DNA from 3 places in the Pelagibacterium flavum genome. Region 1 is predicted to be linked to each of the others. Evidence: predicted binding sites of a transcription regulator. Region 1 holds the regulator's gene; each other region holds the start of a gene.

Evidence for each region. The regulator PhoB, encoded in region 1, activates phosphate uptake and scavenging genes when phosphate is short. The targets are predictions, from matches to a motif close to TGTCATNNANCTGTCAT.
Region 2: OF122_RS14960 (alkaline phosphatase) is a predicted target of PhoB. The motif match lies at 3,751-3,767, and genes of this name have one in related genera.
Region 3: phnD (phosphate/phosphite/phosphonate ABC transporter substrate-binding protein) is a predicted target of PhoB. The motif match lies at 2,994-3,010, and genes of this name have one in related genera.

What each region holds. Positions count from the first base shown of each region.
Region 1 covers NZ_CP107716.1:3,333,789-3,340,006, reverse strand. Annotated here, with positions in the region: gene pstA (phosphate ABC transporter permease PstA) at 1-966, shown strand, start outside; gene pstB (phosphate ABC transporter ATP-binding protein PstB) at 987-1,814, shown strand; gene phoU (phosphate signaling complex protein PhoU) at 1,828-2,535, shown strand; gene phoB (phosphate regulon transcriptional regulator PhoB) at 2,539-3,237, shown strand; gene OF122_RS16790 (UbiA family prenyltransferase) at 3,478-4,959, shown strand; gene OF122_RS16785 (GtrA family protein) at 4,956-5,393, shown strand; gene OF122_RS16780 (ABC transporter ATP-binding protein) at 5,446-6,218, shown strand, end outside.
Region 2 covers NZ_CP107716.1:2,971,747-2,977,964, forward strand. Annotated here, with positions in the region: gene OF122_RS14945 (peptidoglycan DD-metalloendopeptidase family protein) at 1-2, shown strand, start outside; gene OF122_RS14950 (outer membrane protein assembly factor BamB family protein) at 91-2,724, shown strand; gene OF122_RS14955 (ion transporter) at 2,929-3,726, shown strand; gene OF122_RS14960 (alkaline phosphatase) at 3,837-5,315, shown strand; gene OF122_RS14965 (hypothetical protein) at 5,434-5,871, shown strand; gene OF122_RS14970 (ABC transporter ATP-binding protein) at 6,011-6,218, shown strand, end outside.
Region 3 covers NZ_CP107716.1:375,391-381,608, forward strand. Annotated here, with positions in the region: gene OF122_RS01905 (sensor histidine kinase) at 1-2,317, opposite strand, end outside; gene OF122_RS01910 (response regulator transcription factor) at 2,314-2,985, opposite strand; gene phnD (phosphate/phosphite/phosphonate ABC transporter substrate-binding protein) at 3,096-4,052, shown strand; gene OF122_RS01920 (ABC transporter permease) at 4,111-5,961, shown strand; gene OF122_RS01925 (ABC transporter ATP-binding protein) at 5,961-6,218, shown strand, end outside.

The DNA of each region.
Region 1 (6,218 bases):
CTGCGAACCGCGGGCCAAATCCTGACCAACAACACCCAGTTCCTTGTCCGCGACGCGGTCATGCGCAATCCTGGTGCAGTCGGTCAGACATTGACGCTGGAAATTCCGGCATCGGACCCTTACGACCAGCTCAACAAGGGTGTGATCGATCGCGACCTGCCCGAGAGCAGGCGCCGTGTATCCGACGCACAGATCGAACTGTTCGACCAGCTTGTCGAGCAGGACCGGGTGTCAAGACCGTTCAATTGGGCTCTGTTCTTCAACGCGGACAGCCGGTTCCCTGAGTTGGCCGGGTTGGCTGGGGCCATCACCGGGTCCTTCTACGCCCTGCTCGTATGTTTCGTCATCAGCTTTCCCGCTGGCATTGCTGCGGCGATCTACCTTGAGGAATTCGCGCCCAAGAACCGGGTCACCGACGTGATTGAGGTCAACATCAACAATCTGGCGGCCGTGCCTTCCATCGTCTTCGGGCTCTTGGGGTTGGCGGTCTTCCTGCAGGTTTTCGGTCTGCCCCGTTCAGCACCGCTCGTCGGCGGGTTGGTTCTCGCGCTCATGACGCTGCCCACTATCATCATCGTGACGCGCGCTTCGCTCAAATCGATCCCGCCCTCGATCCGTGAGGCGGCATTGGGGATGGGCGCATCGCGTCATCAGGTCATCATGCACCACGTTCTCCCGCTGGCTCTGCCGGGCATATTGACGGGCACGATCATCGGCCTCGCACAGGCACTCGGAGAAACCGCTCCGCTGCTGCTTATCGGTATGAACGCCTTCATCACAAGCCCTCCGGGCGGCCTGATGGAAGCCTCTACGGCCTTGCCGACTCAGATATTTATCTGGGCCGACAGCCCCGAGCGCGGGTTTGTCGCACGCACCTCCGCGGGTATTCTGGTGCTGCTGGGCTTTCTGATTGCAATGAACGCGATAGCGATATTCCTGCGGCAGCGCTTGCAGCGTACGTGGTAGAAACCAGTTAGGATAGGCAAATGGCGACTTCCGCTCCCTCCCAGACGGCTTCGGCTCATGAGACGATCAGGACACCTGATCCAGAAGGCCGGCGAACCAAGATCAGCGCTCAGGACGTCAATGTATTCTATGGCGCCAAGCAGGCACTGTTCGATGTGTCCATCGACATTCCCGAAAAGTCGGTATCGGCCTTTATCGGGCCCTCGGGGTGCGGCAAGTCCACGTTCCTGCGCTGTATCAACCGCATGAACGACACCATTGAGGGTTGCAAGGTCACCGGCAATATCGCACTCGATGGCGGCAGCCTCTACGATCCCAGCCTGGACGTGGTCGAACTGCGGGCCCGGATCGGCATGGTATTCCAGAAACCCAACCCGTTCCCCAAGTCGATCTTTGAAAACGTCGCCTACGGCCCCAAAATTCACGGTCTGGCTCGCAACAAGTCCGACCTTGAGGAAATCGTCGTCACCGCTTTGCAAAAGGCAGGACTGTTCGAAGAGGTCAAGGACCGACTTCATTCGCCCGGCACCGGGCTTTCGGGTGGTCAGCAGCAGCGACTTTGCATCGCTCGCGCCATTGCGGTCGGACCTGAAGTCATCCTGATGGACGAGCCCTGTTCGGCCCTCGACCCGATCGCGACCGCGATCATTGAGGAACTGATCGACGAACTGCGTGCCAATTACACCATCGTTATCGTCACCCACTCAATGCAGCAGGCAGCCCGCGTGTCACAAAAGACCGCGTTCTTTCATCTCGGCAAACTGATCGAAGAGGGTCCGACCGAGGAAATCTTCACCAATCCCCGCGAAAAACGCACCCAGGATTACATCACTGGCCGCATCGGGTAGGAGACCCCACGTTATGCCCAATCCTAACGACCATATCGTCACGTCCTACGAGGATGAATTGACCGAACTGGCCCGTTCGATCTCGGAAATGGGTGGGCTGGTGGAAAAGGCGATTTCCAACGCTACCGAAGCCCTGATCCGCTCGGATGCCGAACTCGCCATGGCCACCGTTGCCGCCGACAAGAAGGTCGACGCGATGCAGGCCCATATCGATGAGATGGCTGTGTCGATCATCGCCCGTCGTCAGCCCATGGCGCAGGATCTGCGCCTGGTCATCGCTTCGATCCACGTCGCCAACGATCTCGAACGCATTGGCGACATGGCCAAATCCACGGCCCGTCGCTCGACCCAGTTCGAAGGCATCGGCATGTCGGTTCAGTTCAAGAACGGGCTGCGCCACATGGGCGAACTCGTCCAGCGCCAGGTCAAGCTGGCCCTCGATGCCTTTGCCGCCCGCGACAAGGACATGGCGGTCGATGTGGTCGAGCGCGATACCGATGTCGATGCGCTCTATGTTTCCCTGTTCCGCGAACTCCTCACCTACATGATGGAAGATCCGCGCAACATCACCATGTGTACGCACCTGCTGTTCTGCGGCAAAAATCTTGAGCGGGTGGGCGACCACTCGACCAATATCGCCGAGCAGGCCTATTTCCTCGCGACCGGCAAGATGTTGACCGCCGAGGCCGAGGATTTCACGCGTGAGCAGATCAAGGGCTAGTCTATGACTCCGCAGGTTCTTGTTGTCGAAGACGAAGCCGATCTCGTCGAACTTCTGCGCTACAATCTGGAAGCTGAAGACTTTTCCGTCGCAACCGCTGAAGATGCGGAAGAGGCGATGCTGCGCATTGCCGAAAACACCCCCGACATCATCCTGCTCGACTGGATGCTGCCGGGCACGTCAGGCATCGAAATCTGCCGCCGCATCCGCGCCCGCACCGATACCGCGCGCATCCCCATCATCATGCTCACCGCGCGCGGCGAGGAAGAGGAGCGGGTGCGCGGGCTGGCCACCGGCGCCGACGATTACGTCGTCAAACCCTTCTCGCTTCCCGAGCTCATGGCCCGTATCAACGCCCTGTTGCGCCGGTCCAACCCCCAATTGATCGCCGCTATCTTAAAGGCCGGCGATATCGAACTCGACCGCACCACCCATCGCGTGCGCCGCTCGGGCAAGGAAGTTCATCTCGGGCCCACCGAATACCGCCTGCTCGAATACCTCATGGGCAATCCCGGCCGCGTTTATTCACGCGAGCAACTGCTCGATGGCGTCTGGGGCACCGATGTCTATGTCGACGAGCGCACCGTGGACGTTCATGTCGGCCGGCTGCGCAAGGCCATCAACCGCGGCCGCGCCAAGGATCCGATCCGCACCGTGCGCGGCGCGGGCTATGCGTTCGACGAAAAATTCGTCGCGAACTAGGAGCGCGGTCAGAAAAAGTTGCACACTTTTTCGGTTCGACCGCGCGACAAACTTAGAATTTGTTACAATTTTATTGATCCTGTTTGCGCTTTGTTGAGTCACATCGACAAAGCGTAAATTTTATCGCGCATTTGACTGATTTGCGCGTCGCCCCTGATTAACGCTTATTTGCTGTTTGCTTTGCACCAGCGCTTCGCGCCCGCGATAACGGGGGCGAATTTTGCAAAGCGAGCAGGTACGATGCCCAAATCAGCCATTGCGGTCAAACAAGGCCGCGCCGACCGGAAGCCCCAATCGGGCCTTCTGCCGCTCGTCCTCGACCTCGACAACACCCTGATCCGTACCGATCTGCTGCACGAGACGGTGTTCGCTTATCTCAAGCAGAACCCGTTCGGTCTGTTTGCTCTCATCGTCTGGCTGCTCAAGGGCAAAGCCCATCTCAAGCAGCAACTGGCCGGCCATGTGACCCTCGAGGTCGACGACATCCCGCTCAACGACGACGTCATCGCTTACGCAGAAGCCGAAAAGGCCAAGGGCCGCGAGATCATCCTCGCCACGGCGGCTGATAGCTTTTTGGCCATCCGCATCGCCCGCCGCTTTGCGTTCATCGACAAGACCATGGCGTCCGATGGCATCACCAATCTCAAGGGCGCCATAAAGGCCGGAAAACTGGCCGAAATGTTTCCCGATGGCTTTGTTTATGCCGGCGACAGCGGGGCCGATCTTGCCGTCTGGAAAATCGCAAAAGGCGGCGTTCTGGTCGAAACCACCGGCAGGGTGGGTCGCGCCGCTGCCCGCCTGACACAGATTGAGCACACACTAAAACGCCCCCCGCGCCTCAAGGACTGGGTCAAGCAAGCACGCCTGCATCAATGGGCCAAGAACGCACTGGTCTTCGTGCCGCTCATGCTGGGCGGCCATATGCTCGATCCCACTGCCTGGACCAGCGCGGCCATTGCGTTTCTTGCTCTGGGGATCCTCGCGTCCTCGACCTATCTGCTCAATGACCTCTGGGACATCGCGGATGACCGCCGCCACTGGTCCAAGCGCAACCGGCCGCTGGCGGCTGGCCGCATATCGATTGCGCATGCCGTCGCCGTCATGCCCGTCGCCATGATTGCCGCCTTCGCGCTCGGCGCATTGGTCAATCCCTTGGTCGTGGTAACGCTCGGCGCATATCTTGCCCTGACGGTTGCCTATTCCATGGGCATCAAACGCAAGCCCATCCTCGATGCCTTCACCCTTGCCGTGCTGTTCACCCTGCGGCTGGTGCTCGGCATCGTCGCCGTGGGCGTCATGGCTTCGCCCTGGCTTCTGGTCTTTTCCATGTTCCTGTTTGCCTCGCTCTCGTTTGCCAAGCGCAATACCGAGGTTCAGCGGATGACCGACAATGGCGGCTCGGGCAAAATCAGCGGGCGCGGATATTTCACCACCGATGCGCCCTTCATCATGGCCATGGGCGTATCGAGCGGCATCGGCTCGGTGCTGATCCTGGTTCTCTATCTCACCCAGGACGCGCTGGCTGCCGATTTCTATTCGGATTCGGTCTGGCTGTGGCTCATGCCTGCCGCGCTGTTTCTGTGGATCGGCCGCATCTGGATGCTGAGTTTTCGCGGCGAACTCAACGACGATCCTGTCGCCTTCGCCATGAAGGATCCCAAGAGCCTCATGCTTGCAGCCGGTCTGGCGCTCGGCTTTTTTCTCGCCTGGATCGGCATATGAGCCCACAAGCCTTCCTTAAACTGCCCCAGATCGTGCGCTTCCTTTTGCTCGGCGGTCTGGCGGCGGCGATCAACTGGCTGGTGCGGTTTCCCCTCTCGCTTGTTCTGCCGTTCCCCGCCGCCGTGTTCGTGGCCTATCTCATCGGCATGAGCGCCGGGTTCACGCTTTACCGCGCTTATGTGTTTCCCAATTCCCGCCAGCCCGTGCCATTGCAGGTCACATTGTTTCTCATCGTCAACGCGCTCGGAGCAGTGGTCGTCATGGCGGTTTCTCTGGCCTTGCTCCACCATCTTCTGCCTGCCATCGGCTGGAGCGTGTTGCCCGAGGCCGTGGCGCACGGCACGGCCATTGGCGTGGGGGCTGTTGCAAATTTCTTCGGCCATAAATATCTCAGCTTTCGGGTCACGCCGGATCACGCCGAAAACTTGACTTGACTGGTCTGGTTTCTGCGCGCTAGGTCCGGGCGGTATTGAAAGCGATCCGATCATGTTGCGCCGATTTTTCTCCTATTACGCGCCCTATAAGGGCCTGTTTTTCCTCGATTTCGGCTGCGCGGTCATCGTTGGCCTGCTCGAGCTGAGCTTCCCCGTCGTCGTCCAGCTTTATGTCGATCAATTGCTGCCCAGCCAGAACTGGTTCTGGATTCTCGCCGCCGCAGCGGGTCTTTTGTTCGTTTACATCCTCAATGCGGGTCTGCTCTCGGTCGTCAACTATTGGGGTCACGCCCTGGGCATCGGCATCGAGACCGACATGCGCCGCCAGGCCTTCGATCATCTGCACAAGCTCTCGTTCCGCTATTTCGACAACAAGAAAACCGGACACCTGATCACCCACGTCACCAAGGACCTCGAAGAGGTCGGCGAGATCGCCCATCACGGGCCCGAGGACGTGTTCATCGCGGTGATGACCTTCATCGGCGCCTTCATCATCATGGCGCTGATGAACCTCAAGCTCGCCGCGCTCACCCTGTTCATCGTCCCGGTTGCCGCCTTCCTGATCTTCAAATACGGAAGCGCCATGACCATGACCTGGAAGAGCCTTTATGGCCGGGTCGGCGATTTCAACCAGCGCATCGAGGAATCCATCGGCGGCGTCCGCGCCGTGCGCGCCTTTGCCAACGAGCGTCACGAACGCAAGCTGTTCGAGGGCGACAATCAGAGCTACCGCACCACCAAGCTCAAGGCCTACAAGATCATGACGGCGTCGATCTCGATGTCCTATATGGCCAAGAGTCTCGTGCAGTTGATGGTCATGCTCGC
Region 2 (6,218 bases), 360 kb from region 1:
GAGAGGGAAAAAACCACTTGGGAGAATTTAGGAACCCGATCCCGCCGGGCTGTGTTGTGTCCTGAGAGGCAATCGCACCGGGAGAGCATCATGGACGACACGCATCGCGCGCGCCGCGGCTTTGGCTTTTGGGCCGCAATGGTCATTGGCGCCATCATCGCAATTTTCGGAGTTCCCATTCTCGCCGGCGGCGTCTGGCTCGCTGCGCTCGGCGGGTCCTGGTACTACATTCTCGCCGGTATCGGTCTTCTCATCACCGCATTCTTTCTCTTCCGACGCTCCATGCTCGCCGTGTGGGTTTATCTGGTGACCTTTGCGGGCACCGTTGTCTGGGCGCTCTGGGAGGCGGGGTTTGACGGATGGGCACAGGTGCCGCGCCTCGTGGCGCCCACCGTGGTGCTCGTTCTGGTCCTTGCCACCATTCCCGCGCTGCGCGGACGCTTCGCCCGCCCCGCCAGCACCGCAGCCGCGGCCATTGCGGGCGGATTGGCACTGGCCGGCTCGCTCTCGGTCCTCACGATTTCCCAGCAGGGCACCGCCATAGCCCAGGACGCCCCCGCGGCCGATGAGGCCGCACCGGTGGAAGAAACCGAAGCTCCGGTGACCGAAATTCTGCCCGAGGAACCCGGCGAAGTCCCGGAAGGCCAGGCGCCGACCATCGAAACCGATGAAGCGGCTCCGGTCCAAGGTGCCGCGCCGCCGTCACCCGAAGCCCCTGCGGCGCCGGAAACGGGCGAGGAAGCCACGGGCGATACCACGCCCACCGGCGTTGAAGCGCGCGCGCCCCTCGCCACGATGGAGGTCGGTGAAAACTGGCCCGCCTATGGCGGCACCTATCACGGCACCCGCTATTCCCCCCTCGATCAGATCACCCCCGACAATGTCGGAGAACTGACCCGCGTCTGGGAATTCCATTCGGGCGATCTGCCCGAGGGCGATGCCTCCAGCTATTCGCCCGAAAACACCCCGCTCAAGGTGGGCGACGATCTCTATCACTGCACCGCCATGGGCATCATGGTCGCCATCGACGCCGCGACCGGCCTTGAGGAATGGCGCTACGATCCTGAAGTCCCCACCGATGCCATTCCCTACGGCGCAACCTGCCGTGGCGCCGCCTATTTCGAGGTCCCGGACGCCGATCCCGATGCCATCTGCGCCACGCGCATCCTGTGGGGCACGCTCGACGCCCGCCTGCTCGCCGTCGACGCGCGCACGGGACAGCCCTGCCCCGATTTCGGCCTGGCCGGTGAGGTCTATCTCGAAGAGGGTCTGGGTGACACGGTGCCCGGCTGGTACGCGGTCACTTCGCCCCCCACAATCGTTCGGGGCATCGCGGTGATGGGCGCCCAGGTCAATGACGGCCAGGCCGAAGACGCTCCCTCGGGCGTCGTGCGCGGCTATGATGCGGTTACGGGCGAACTCGCCTGGGCCTGGGATCTGGAAAATCCCGACAGCCGCACCGCGCCTCCCGAAGGGGAAACCTATTCGCGCGGCACGCCCAACATGTGGACCATCGCGGCAGCCGACGAGGAACTGGGGCTGGTGTATCTGCCCCTGGGCAATTCGGCCGTCGATTATTACGGCTCGAACCGCTCGGAGCTGGAAAACGAATACGCCACCTCGATCGTCGCGGTCGATGCAACCACGGGCGATGACGTCTGGCACTTCCAGACCGTCCATAACGACGTCTGGGACTATGATCTGGGAAGCCAGCCCGCGCTGGTCGATTTCCCCACCGGCGAGGGCAGTGTTCCCGCCATCATCGTTTCCACCAAGCAGGGCGACATCTACATCCTCGACCGCGAAACCGGCGAGCCGCTCTTTGCCCCCGAGGAACGCGAAGTGCCCCAGGGCGGGGTCGAACCCGACTATCTCTCGCCCACCCAGCCCTTTTCGACCTACCACACGCTCGCCTTCGAGCCGCTTGAAGAAAAAGACATGTGGGGCATGACACCGCTCGATCAGCTCTGGTGCCGCATCCAGTTCCGCCAGGCCCATTACGAGGGCATCTACACCCCGCCCACCTCCGATCAGCGCTGGATCCAGTATCCGGGCTATAATGGCGGGCAGGATTGGGGATCGCTGGCCGTCGACGAAGAGCGCGGCATCATGATCGCCAATTACAACAACATGCCCAATTACAACCGCCTGATCCCGCGTGAAGAGGCCGACGAGATGGGCGTTCGCGCCATTTTCGAGCCCGAATGGGAGCGCGGCGCGGAAGGTCCGGGACCACAGCTCGGTTCGCCCTACGCCATCGCGGTCAATGCCGGCTGGCGCCAGTCGACGGGGCTTTTGTGCAGCGAGCCGCCCTATGGCGGCATCCGGGCCATCGATCTGGAAACCGGGGAAACGCTCTGGGACAAACCTTTCGGTAGCGCCCGCAAGAACGGTCCCTGGGGTATCCCCTCGATGTTGCCCATCCCTATCGGCACGCCCAACAATGGCGGCCCGATCGTTACGGCCAGCGGCCTGATCTTCATCGCCGCGACAACCGATGATCTCATCCGGGCCATCGATATCGAAACCGGCGAAACCGTCTGGCAGGACACCCTGCCCGGTGGCGGGCAGACAACGCCCATCATCTATGAAGTCGCGGGCCGCCAGTTCCTGGTCATCGCGCCGGGCGGCCACCACTTCATGGAAACCCCGGTCTCGGACGCCGTCATCGCCTGGGCCCTGCCCGAGACCGTCCAGGCGGTCGAAGGCGCCACCGGCGATTAGGAGGACAAGGCTAGCCCTCCCACCTTGGTCATCCCGGGCTCGGCCCGGGATCCAGTAGCCGCCAGCGTCGGCGGTTCCATCTCCGGCGCTGAGTGTACTCGGCCCCGGCGTCCGCCTTGCTGCGCCATCATCGCCCCTTGACCACCCCCATCAAATCCGATTTGGCTTGCCGCGCCGAAATCACTTCAGGATCGTGTGCCCAGGATGCGTGGCCAGCTTGCCCTCTTGCTCTCCTCCCGCCGCTGGGAGCAGTTCATCATCACGGTGATCGTTATCAATGCCATCACGCTGGGGCTCGAAACGTCCCCGGAGGTCATGGCGGCCATCGGCCCGGCGCTCGTCGCGCTCGACTCGATCATCCTGGCGATCTTTGTCGTTGAAATCGCGCTGCAGCTCTACGCGCACGGGTTCAAATTCTTCCGCGATCCGTGGTCGATCTTTGATTTTGCCATCGTCGCCATCGCGCTCATTCCCGCCTCGGGCCCCTTCACCGTTTTGCGCGCCCTGCGCATCCTGCGGGTCTTGCGGCTGATTTCGGTGGTGCCATCGCTGCGCAAGGTCATTGGCGGGCTGGTTGCGTCCCTGCCCGGCATCGCCTCGATCTTTGTCTTGCTCATGCTGGTGTTTTACGTCTTTGCCGTCATGGCGACCAAGCTCTACGGCGCCACATTCCCCCAATGGTTCGGCTCGATCCCAGCTTCGTTCTACACCCTGTTCCAGGTGATGACGCTGGAAAGCTGGTCGATGGGCATTGTGCGGCCGGTCATGGAGGTTCACCCCTCCGCCTGGCTTCTTTTCGTGCCCTTCATCGGCGCCACCGCCTTGACGGTGCTCAACCTGTTCATCGGTGTGATCGTGTCGGCCATGCAGGAAGAACACGATTCCGAAGCCACGACCCAACGCCAGGAATTGCGCAGCGAAACCGAGCTGGTTCTGGCCGAAGTTCGCGCCCTGCGCGCCGAAGTTGCCGAGTTGCGCCGCGAGCAAACGAGCGGAAAATAGCGGCCCCGGCCAGAACTTATCCACCGTCACCGAACCGTCATGCGCAGGTGACCTGACCGTCACACAACACAAATAGCGTCCGCCCCGATCGAAACCCCATGGAGGCAACCATGTTTCGTCGGACGCTAGTGTCTACCCTTTCCATCGCGCTTTGCGCATCCACCGCCCTCGCCCAGGATCTTCCCCAGGCCGGGAGCGACTATTACACTGCGGCTCAGGACGCTCTTGCTGAGCGCATCAACCTGCAGCCCAACACCAACAAGGCAATGAACGTCATCCTGTTCGTGGCCGATGGACAGGGTGTCCATACAAACTACGGCATTCGCCTCTATGAAGGCCAGCAGAACGGATTTTTGGGCGAAGAATATGATCTGCCCCATGACCTGTTCCCCAACTCGGCCATCATCAAGACCTACAACATCAACTCCCAGACTCCGGACTCCGCCCCGACCGCCGGCGCGATGAACACCGGCGTCAAGCAGGTCTTCAACACCATCAACATGGCCGATACCGTCATCCACGACGATTGCTCGACCGAAAGCCCGCTGCGCCTGTTCTCCGAGATGGCTTCGGACGCCGGCATGTCGGTCGGCGCGGTTTCCACTGCGTCCATTACCCATGCCACCCCGGCCGCCGTTTACGCCAAGACTGCCAACCGCAACTGGGAAGGCTCCGCGCCGGAAGGCTGCACCGACATCGCGACCCAGCTCATCGAACAAATGGAAGCTGGCGTGATCGACGTTGCGCTCGGCGGCGGCATCCGCGCCTTTGCTCCGGCAGGCGTCGAGATGGAAACAGGCACCGGCAACCGTGAAGACGATGTCAACCTCGTCGAACGCGCCACCGCCTCTGGCATCCAGTATGTCTATGATGCCGAAACCCTTGCTGCGGCAGACCGCAGCCAGCCGATCCTGGGCCTGTTCTCCAACTCGCACATGTCCTACGAACATGACCGTCCCGAGGACGAACCCTCGCTGGCCGATCTGACCACGGCAGCGATCGAGCAGCTCTCCGGCAATGAAAACGGCTTCTACCTCGAAGTCGAAGCTGGCCGCGTCGATCACGCCAGCCATGCGGGCAACGCTCATCGCACCTTCACCGATGGCGTGGCGTTCTCGGACGCCATCCGTGCCGCTCAGGAAATGACCGACCCGGAAAACACGCTCATCATCGTCACCGCCGACCACGAACATTCGATCGTCTTCAACGGCTATTGCGGCCGTGGCACGCCGATCACCGGTCTGTGCATGGGCGTGGCCAAGGGCCAGGTCGAACATTCGGGAGAGCCCGTGCTGGCCGCCGATGGCCTGCCTTACACCGTGGTCACCTTCGGACAGGGCGCCGGTTCGGTTCTCGTCGAACAGGAAGACGGCACCTATGCCGGTTCGCGTCCCGACCTGACCCAGGAAGAAGCTCAGGATCCTGATTACCTCCAGCAGGCGCTCATCCCGATGGGTTCGGAAACCCACTCCGGCGTTGACGTTGCCCTTTGGGCCACTGGCCCCTGGTCGCACCTGTTCGGTGGCACCATGGATCAGGAAATGATCTTCCACGTCATGAACCACGCTGTCTTCGGCGCCGCCGAATAATCGGTCCCGATCACAAATTTTGGGGAGGGCCGGTCCACCGGCCCTCTTTTCATATCACTGTCACACAACAGGGGCCGCTGCCTGCTAGTATTTTCGCACCAGGCAAAGGAGATTTCCCATGAACCGACGCGGATTTTTCGCCACCGCGTCCGGCGCCGTTCTGGCCGCCCCCTTCATCGTCACCCGTGCCGTGGCCGCCGAACCGCAAGTGCGCCTGCGCGAGCTCTATGAAAAAGACATGAGCTTTACCCCCTTCGCGCTTGAAAACGAGGGGGCACGCGTGGCCATCGAGGGCTTTATGGCGCCCCCGCTCAAGGCGGATTCCAATTTCTACGTTCTGACCAATATCCCCATGGCCGTCTGCCCGTTCTGCTCTTCGGAAACCGAATGGCCCAACGACATTCTGGCCGTCTATGCCCAGCGGGTGGTCGATACCATTCCCTTCAACGTCAAGATCATCACGCGCGGCACGCTCGAGTTGGGCACCTACACCGATCCCGAATTGGGCTTCGTCTCCCGCGTTCGCCTTGTCGATGCCGTGCAGGAACGCGCCTGACCGTACCAAGCGGGTCGCCGCTCTCTGCAGGACACGACACGAACGTCTAGCCCCACCCGATGTCATTCCGGGCCTTATGCCCGGAATCGATCATGACGCCTCTCCACGCCCCTGGCCCCTCGGCACCCCCAGCACGTCCATGACCCTCGGCCTTACCATCACAGACCTTGCGGTCACCGCCCCCTCGGGAAGGACCCTGCTCGCGGTCCCCGCCTTCACCCTGGCGCCCGGCACCTGCCTTGGCGTGCGTGGCCCCTCGGGCGCGGGCAAATCGACCTTTCTTTTCGCCCTTGCCGGGCTGGCCGAAAACGCCAGAGGCGCCGTCACCTGGGACGCAACCGATCTGA
Region 3 (6,218 bases), 970 kb from region 1:
CAATACGTTGATAATCGGCGTCTAGGGCCGGGGCGCGTTGCGTGCCCCATAGAAGGCGGGATACCAACGACAAGCCTCTTTCGGAGAGTAGGAAATTTGCAATCTGTTCTGCATGGACGGACCACGCGTGCTCCGGAGCAAACAGGGTCCAAGGCAGCGCCAGCACATAATCTTGCGGCATGACGATCTCATAAAAGTCAGATGCACCGGTGGCGACCACTTCCGAGAGCGGAACGTTATAGGCCAGATCGATCTCGCCCCGTCGCAAAGCTGCTACGAGTTCGGTACCCGTATCGTAAATCCGCGCTTGGGCCGAACCGAACGCTGCGGCCAGACGCCAGTAGAGCGGGGAGCGCAGGCTATCCTGGGTAGCCAATGTGTAGGACACGGCATCGATCCCAACGTTGACGATACCGATGCGTCTGAGCAGGTCTTCACGGGTTTCAAGCGCCTGGGCCAGATCGAGGCGCGAGGTGGGAAGAGCGTTGGTCTGCGCCCATTGACTTGAAACCAGAATAACAGCCGGATCGAAGGCGAGCGCGAACAATTCGCTGCGCCAAGAGCTTTGCCCGCCCGATGGCATGCCAGCCGGCTCGATCCGCATCGGGGCAACGTGACCCTGATTGGTGATGGCAACGGCGATATCAGGCGCGGGCATAATCACGAGATTGGGGGGGAACGGGGCACCGGCGGACAATCGAGCGACCACCTGCGCGCTGCGCGCTTGTTGGTAGGTGAGATTGATACCGCCAAACTGTGACTGAACCGCATCCAATAAGGGCTGGACACGCTGATCGGTCAAAGGCGCTGTCAGGGTTAAATCAGCCTGGGCCCGCACGGGCTCGCTTGTCCAGGGTGAGGCTGTAAGCACGACCGTTGCGACCAGAAGGGCAAGGCAATAATGCTGGCGGGTTTCAAGAGACGATCGGTTGGGGCGTGACGCGCCAGGGATCGAGATGACCACGCAAAGCCCTCCTGTGGCTGGGCTCATCAACGCCACGGTGCCGCCTAGCGCCGAGATCACGTCTCGCGTGATTGCCAGGCCCAGGCCCGTGCCGCCAGGATGGTCGGTGTCGCGTTCGAAACGCTCAAACACCCGCTCGCGTCGGTCAGCCGGGATACCCGGCCCCCGGTCGCAAATTTCAAGCACGACGGTGTTGGCTGATGCCTTGAGCGTGACACTGGTCGGCCCTCCGGCATAGAGAAACGCGTTGTCGATGACATTGCGGATGGCTTCAGCCAGACTGGCGGGATCAGCATTGATCCAAAGCGCGGTCTGGGGAGCGTGGAAGACCGGGCCTTGATCCCGATCTGCTCCGCTATCGATGACGGCCTGGTTCACCACAGTTTTCGTCAACGCCACCAGATCTACCGGCTCGGTCTCGCCCGCCGTTATGGAATGAAGCAATGTGGCATCGGCGAGCAGACGGGTGGCCAGGGTGCTGGTGGTGACTGCGTTGGCGTGAATGCGCTCTAGGCGCCTGCGGATCAGCGCCGGGTCGTTCTCCTCAAGAGCGAGTTCGGCCTGTAGCCGCATGGCCGCAAGCGGGGTGCGGAACTGGTGTGCCGCATCGGCCGTCACCCGCCTTAACCCCTCCAGCGCGGCAAAGAGCCGGCCCATAAACCCATTCAAGGCGCGCGCCAGCGTGGCGATTTCACGCGGCAGATGCTCATTGATGGGATCAAGGTTCGAGGGAGTTCGGCGGGTGAGCTGGTGTTCGATGGATCTCAGGGGCGCAAAGGCCAGCCTGATCCCCACCCAAATAATCCCGAACGCGCAGAGCGCGATGGCGACGGCCGGCAGGAGGGCGTCGGCGGTCAATTGGGCGGTCAACTGGTCGCGCGCCTCTCGCGTTTCGCCAACGAAAACATCGATCCAACCCGCCTCACCGGTTGTGGCATCCGATCGGTATCGGCTCACGGCGGCCAGCCGGATCGGCTCATTCTGCATGACGCTATCCTGAAATCGGATGTCCGGACCGCGAGCAGAAGTCATCTCCAGCCCCAGAACGGGGTCGCCCGTAACGATGCCACCATCGGGCGCGGCCACCCGGTAAAAGATACGGTTCAGTCTGGACGTGCCGAGAATGGCGAAAGCGGAATAGGGAATGTCTACCGTCACCTCACCATCCACATAACCGACCGTATCGGCGATCGAGAGCGCGGCGGCTTCGAGCACCCTGTCGAAGGCTTCATCGGCCGCTATCGTCGCATTGCTTCGGATGGTCAAAATCAGCAGTGAGCCCACGACGATAAAGACGAGCGCGGCGCTCAAAACGATCAGGCTTTCGAGCGAATATGGGCGCCTGATCCTCACAGCGGTTTTTCCCGCAAAAGATACCCGACGCCGCGCTGGGTAACGATTTCGACGTTCGAGCCGTCAAGCTTGCGCCGAAGACGGGAAACCAGGAGCTCGATGGCGTTCAGCGAACCGACATCGTCATAGCCAAAGAGCGCAGTCGTCATGTGTTCCTTGTTGATCGGTTTGCCCTTGCTGGCCGAAAGTGCTTGGAGAAGCTCGAACTCGCGGCGGCCCAGCTCTAGTGGTACCCCGTTCACCGTCGCCGCCCGGCGAGAGAGGTCGATTACCAAGTCTCCAACGCTGACAATGGATGCAGAAGCGCCCAGATGTCTGCGCATCAGCGCCCGGACCCGGGCCGCAAGTTCGTCTAGATCGAACGGTTTGACGATGTGATCGTCCGCGCCCAGATCGAGAATGCTGACCTTATCGTCGATCTGGCTACGTGCCGTCATGACGAGCACCGGTGTGCCCGATCCACTGGCGCGCAGCGCTTTGAGAATCTGGAAGCCGTCCCGTCCGGGCAGGTTTATGTCCAGAACAATCAGGTCATGCCCCCCTGCGATTACCAGGTCCTCTCCTTCGTAGCCATCGGCCACATGGTGGACGGCGTGACCGTCCCGGCCCAGCTTGGTGGCTACGGCTTCGGCGATATCGATGGTATCTTCTAGGAGCAAAATGCGCATGGCGCCGCACGACAGGACTCTGACAGGAAAAACTGGCTACACAGATAGCCAATATCAGTGGCCGCACCAAATCGTAAAGATGGGTGGCCAGTGTTGTGGAGGAGACAGATTTGAACGCGCGCCTCGCTTTCGTGGCGTTGGTTCTGGCGGTGCCGGGCCACGCCCACGCTGCAGACTCCGGTGCATCATGCGACCCTATGGGCGCGGGGCAGCTGCCCTATTGCGACCGAGATGGTGACCTTCTTGCTGACCGTCCCAACGATGAGAGCCTTTGGCGCAACCCGCCCACCCTTGTCTGGGCCTATGCGCCCATCGAAGACCCGGCGGTCTACGCTGAATTGTTCAAGCCCTTCACCGAGCATCTTGCCACATGTCTTAATCGGCAGATCGTCTATTACCCCGTCGAGTCCAGTTCTGCAGAGATTAGCGCAATGCGCTCGGGTCGCCTGCATTTTGCCGGCTTTTCGACCGGCTCGACGGTGGTTGCCGTCAATCAGGCGGGCGCCATCCCGTTTGCGGCCAAGGCCATCGGTGATCAAATGCGCAGCTATAGCCTGGTCGCGGTGGTCAAAGCCGATTCCGGGTTCGAAACCCTTGCTGATCTCGCAGGGCGTCGGGTGGCGCATGCGACGCCGACGTCGAACTCGGGCAATCTGGCCCCCAGGGCGCTTTTTCCCGAGCAGGGGCTGGTCCCGGACCTCGATTACGATCCGATCATGTCCGGTGGACATGATCGCTCCATTCTTGGCCTTCTCAGCGGCGATTACGATATGGCGGCTGTGGCGTCCGACGTGCTCGAGCGCATGCAGGAGCGGGGGCTGGTGGCGCCGGACGATGTGCGCATCCTTTACGAAAGCGCGCCGTTCCCGACCTCGTCCTTTGCCTATGCCCATGATCTCGATCCGCACTTGGCGCGCGACCTGCAAAGTTGCTTTTTCAATTTCACCTTTCCCTCCCAATTGCGCGCCGAATTCAACGGGGACACAAATTTCGTGCCCATCGATTACCAAACCGACTGGGCTGTGGTCCGCGCCGTCACTGAACGTGTGGGCGTCATGATCGAATAAAACCTTGAGCTGACGGCTCAGTCGAGGCGTCGAAAACCAAACGAATGCGAGTGAACACATGGGATCCACCAGTGGATCGCCATCGGGGACGGCTGTGTCTTCGGATGGTGGAAAACGTCAATGCCCGTCATGGCGCTATTGGCTCAAGATCAAGGCGGCAGACCCCTCTGCCCTGCTGGCGGTCGCACTTCTGGTTGTCTTTGGTTACCTCATCGCCGGTCCGGTGGTGTTGCTGCTGGGCGATGCGATTCAGGTCCAGTTCGCCGAACAGATGCGGACCGGACTGCCCCAGGGCGCGTTCACGACCTATTATTTCGAGCGAGCCCTATTCTCGCCGGTGGCGCGGGACATTTTCTGGGTTCCCCTGTTCAATACGCTCTCGGTAGCGGCCGGCGCCATCGTGATTGCCCTTTTGGTCGGGGCACCGCTTGGCTGGCTGTTGTCGCGCACCGATCTGCCGGGCAAACGCTGGTTTTCCACGGCGCTGATCGTGCCTTACATGCTGCCCTCCTGGACCTTTGCATTGGCCTGGAACACGCTGTTCAAGAACCGCACGACGGGCGGGTCGCCAAGTTGGATGGAATCGCTGGGCTTTGCGCCGCCCGATTGGCTCGCTTACGGGCAACTGCCCATCACGCTGATCCTGGCGCTCCACTATGCGCCCTTCGTCATTCTGCTCTTCGGCAACGCATTGCGCCAGTTCGACGTCCAGCTCGAAGACGCCGCGCGAATCCAGGGCGCCGGCCGTTTTCATGTGGCGCGCCGTATCGTTTTGCCGCTCATGCTGCCCTCGCTGGTTTCGGCCTGCACTCTGATCTTTGCCAAATGTTTGGGAGATTTCGGGGTCGCCTATATTCTGGGCGTGCCCGTGCGCTATGACGTTTTGGCGACCTCGCTGTTTCGGGCGATCTCATCGAGCCAGGCCGGTATGAGCGCCGTGCTGGCGGGAACGATCGTGCTCTTGGGCGCCATCTCGATTTTGATCGACATGCGGCTTTTGCGCGAAGCGTCCCGGTTTCAGACCATTGGTGGCAAAGGCGCCATGGCCCGTCCGACGCGGCTGGGCCGGTTCGCTCCGCTGGCGACATCATGGGCGCTGCTGGTTTTCCTGATCAGCGCGGCCATCCCGCTCACGGCCCTGGCGTTGACCACGGTCATGCGGATGCCGGGCGTTTTCACGCTGGACAATTTCACCCTCGATTTCTGGATCGGTCATAACCTTAACACCACGGCGCTGCGGCAAGGCATATTGCTGACGCCTGACTTCTGGTGGGCCACTTTCAACACGATCTGGATTGTGGGCACCGCGGCGCTGGGCGCAGGATTTCTTGGCCTTCTGGTCGGGATCGCGGTGGCGCGGTCTCCGCTCAAGATTGCCGGAACGCTGCTGCGCTATCTTACCTTTCTGCCCTATCTCGTACCCGGCATTGCCTTTGCGGCGGCCTATCTGTCCATGTTCGCGGTCCCGCGCGGCCCGGTGCCAGCTCTTTACGGTACCTCGCTCATCTTGGTGCTCGCCATTTTGGCCGACCAAATGCCATTCGCCTCGCGGGCGGGTATTTCGGCGATGATGCAATTGGGCAAGGATCCCGAGGAGTCCGCCCGGATCGTTGGTGCCGGCTGGTGGCGGCGACTGGTCTCGATCGTCGTGCCCATTCAGAAGGGCGCGCTGGTGTCGGGCGTCCTGCTCCCCTTTATCTCCGGCATCAAGGGGCTCAGCCTTGTGGTTGTGCTCGCGGTGCCAGGAACGGACCTGCTGACCACATACGCCATCCGGCTCGTGGATTACGGCTACACCCAGGCGTCCAATGCCGTGGTGCTGATGATCTGCGTCATAGCCTTCTTCGGCACTGTCGGCGTGCAGCGTCTCACAAAAAGTTCTCTCTCGGACGGGCTGGGTAACAAATAATGACTTCGATTACGCTTTCACACATTTCCAAATCCTATGGATCAGGCGGGCCCAAGGCTGTCGACGATCTCTCTCTCGATATCGCACGCGGGGAGTTCCTGTGCCTTTTGGGACCTTCGGGCTGCGGCAAGACGACGACCTTGCGCATGCTTGCCGGGCTGGAGCACCCGTCCGAGGGCTCCATCGCCATGGGAGAAAAAACCATCGTCTCGGTTTCGTCGGGCATCTTCGTGCCACCGGAAAAGCGAGAACTGGGG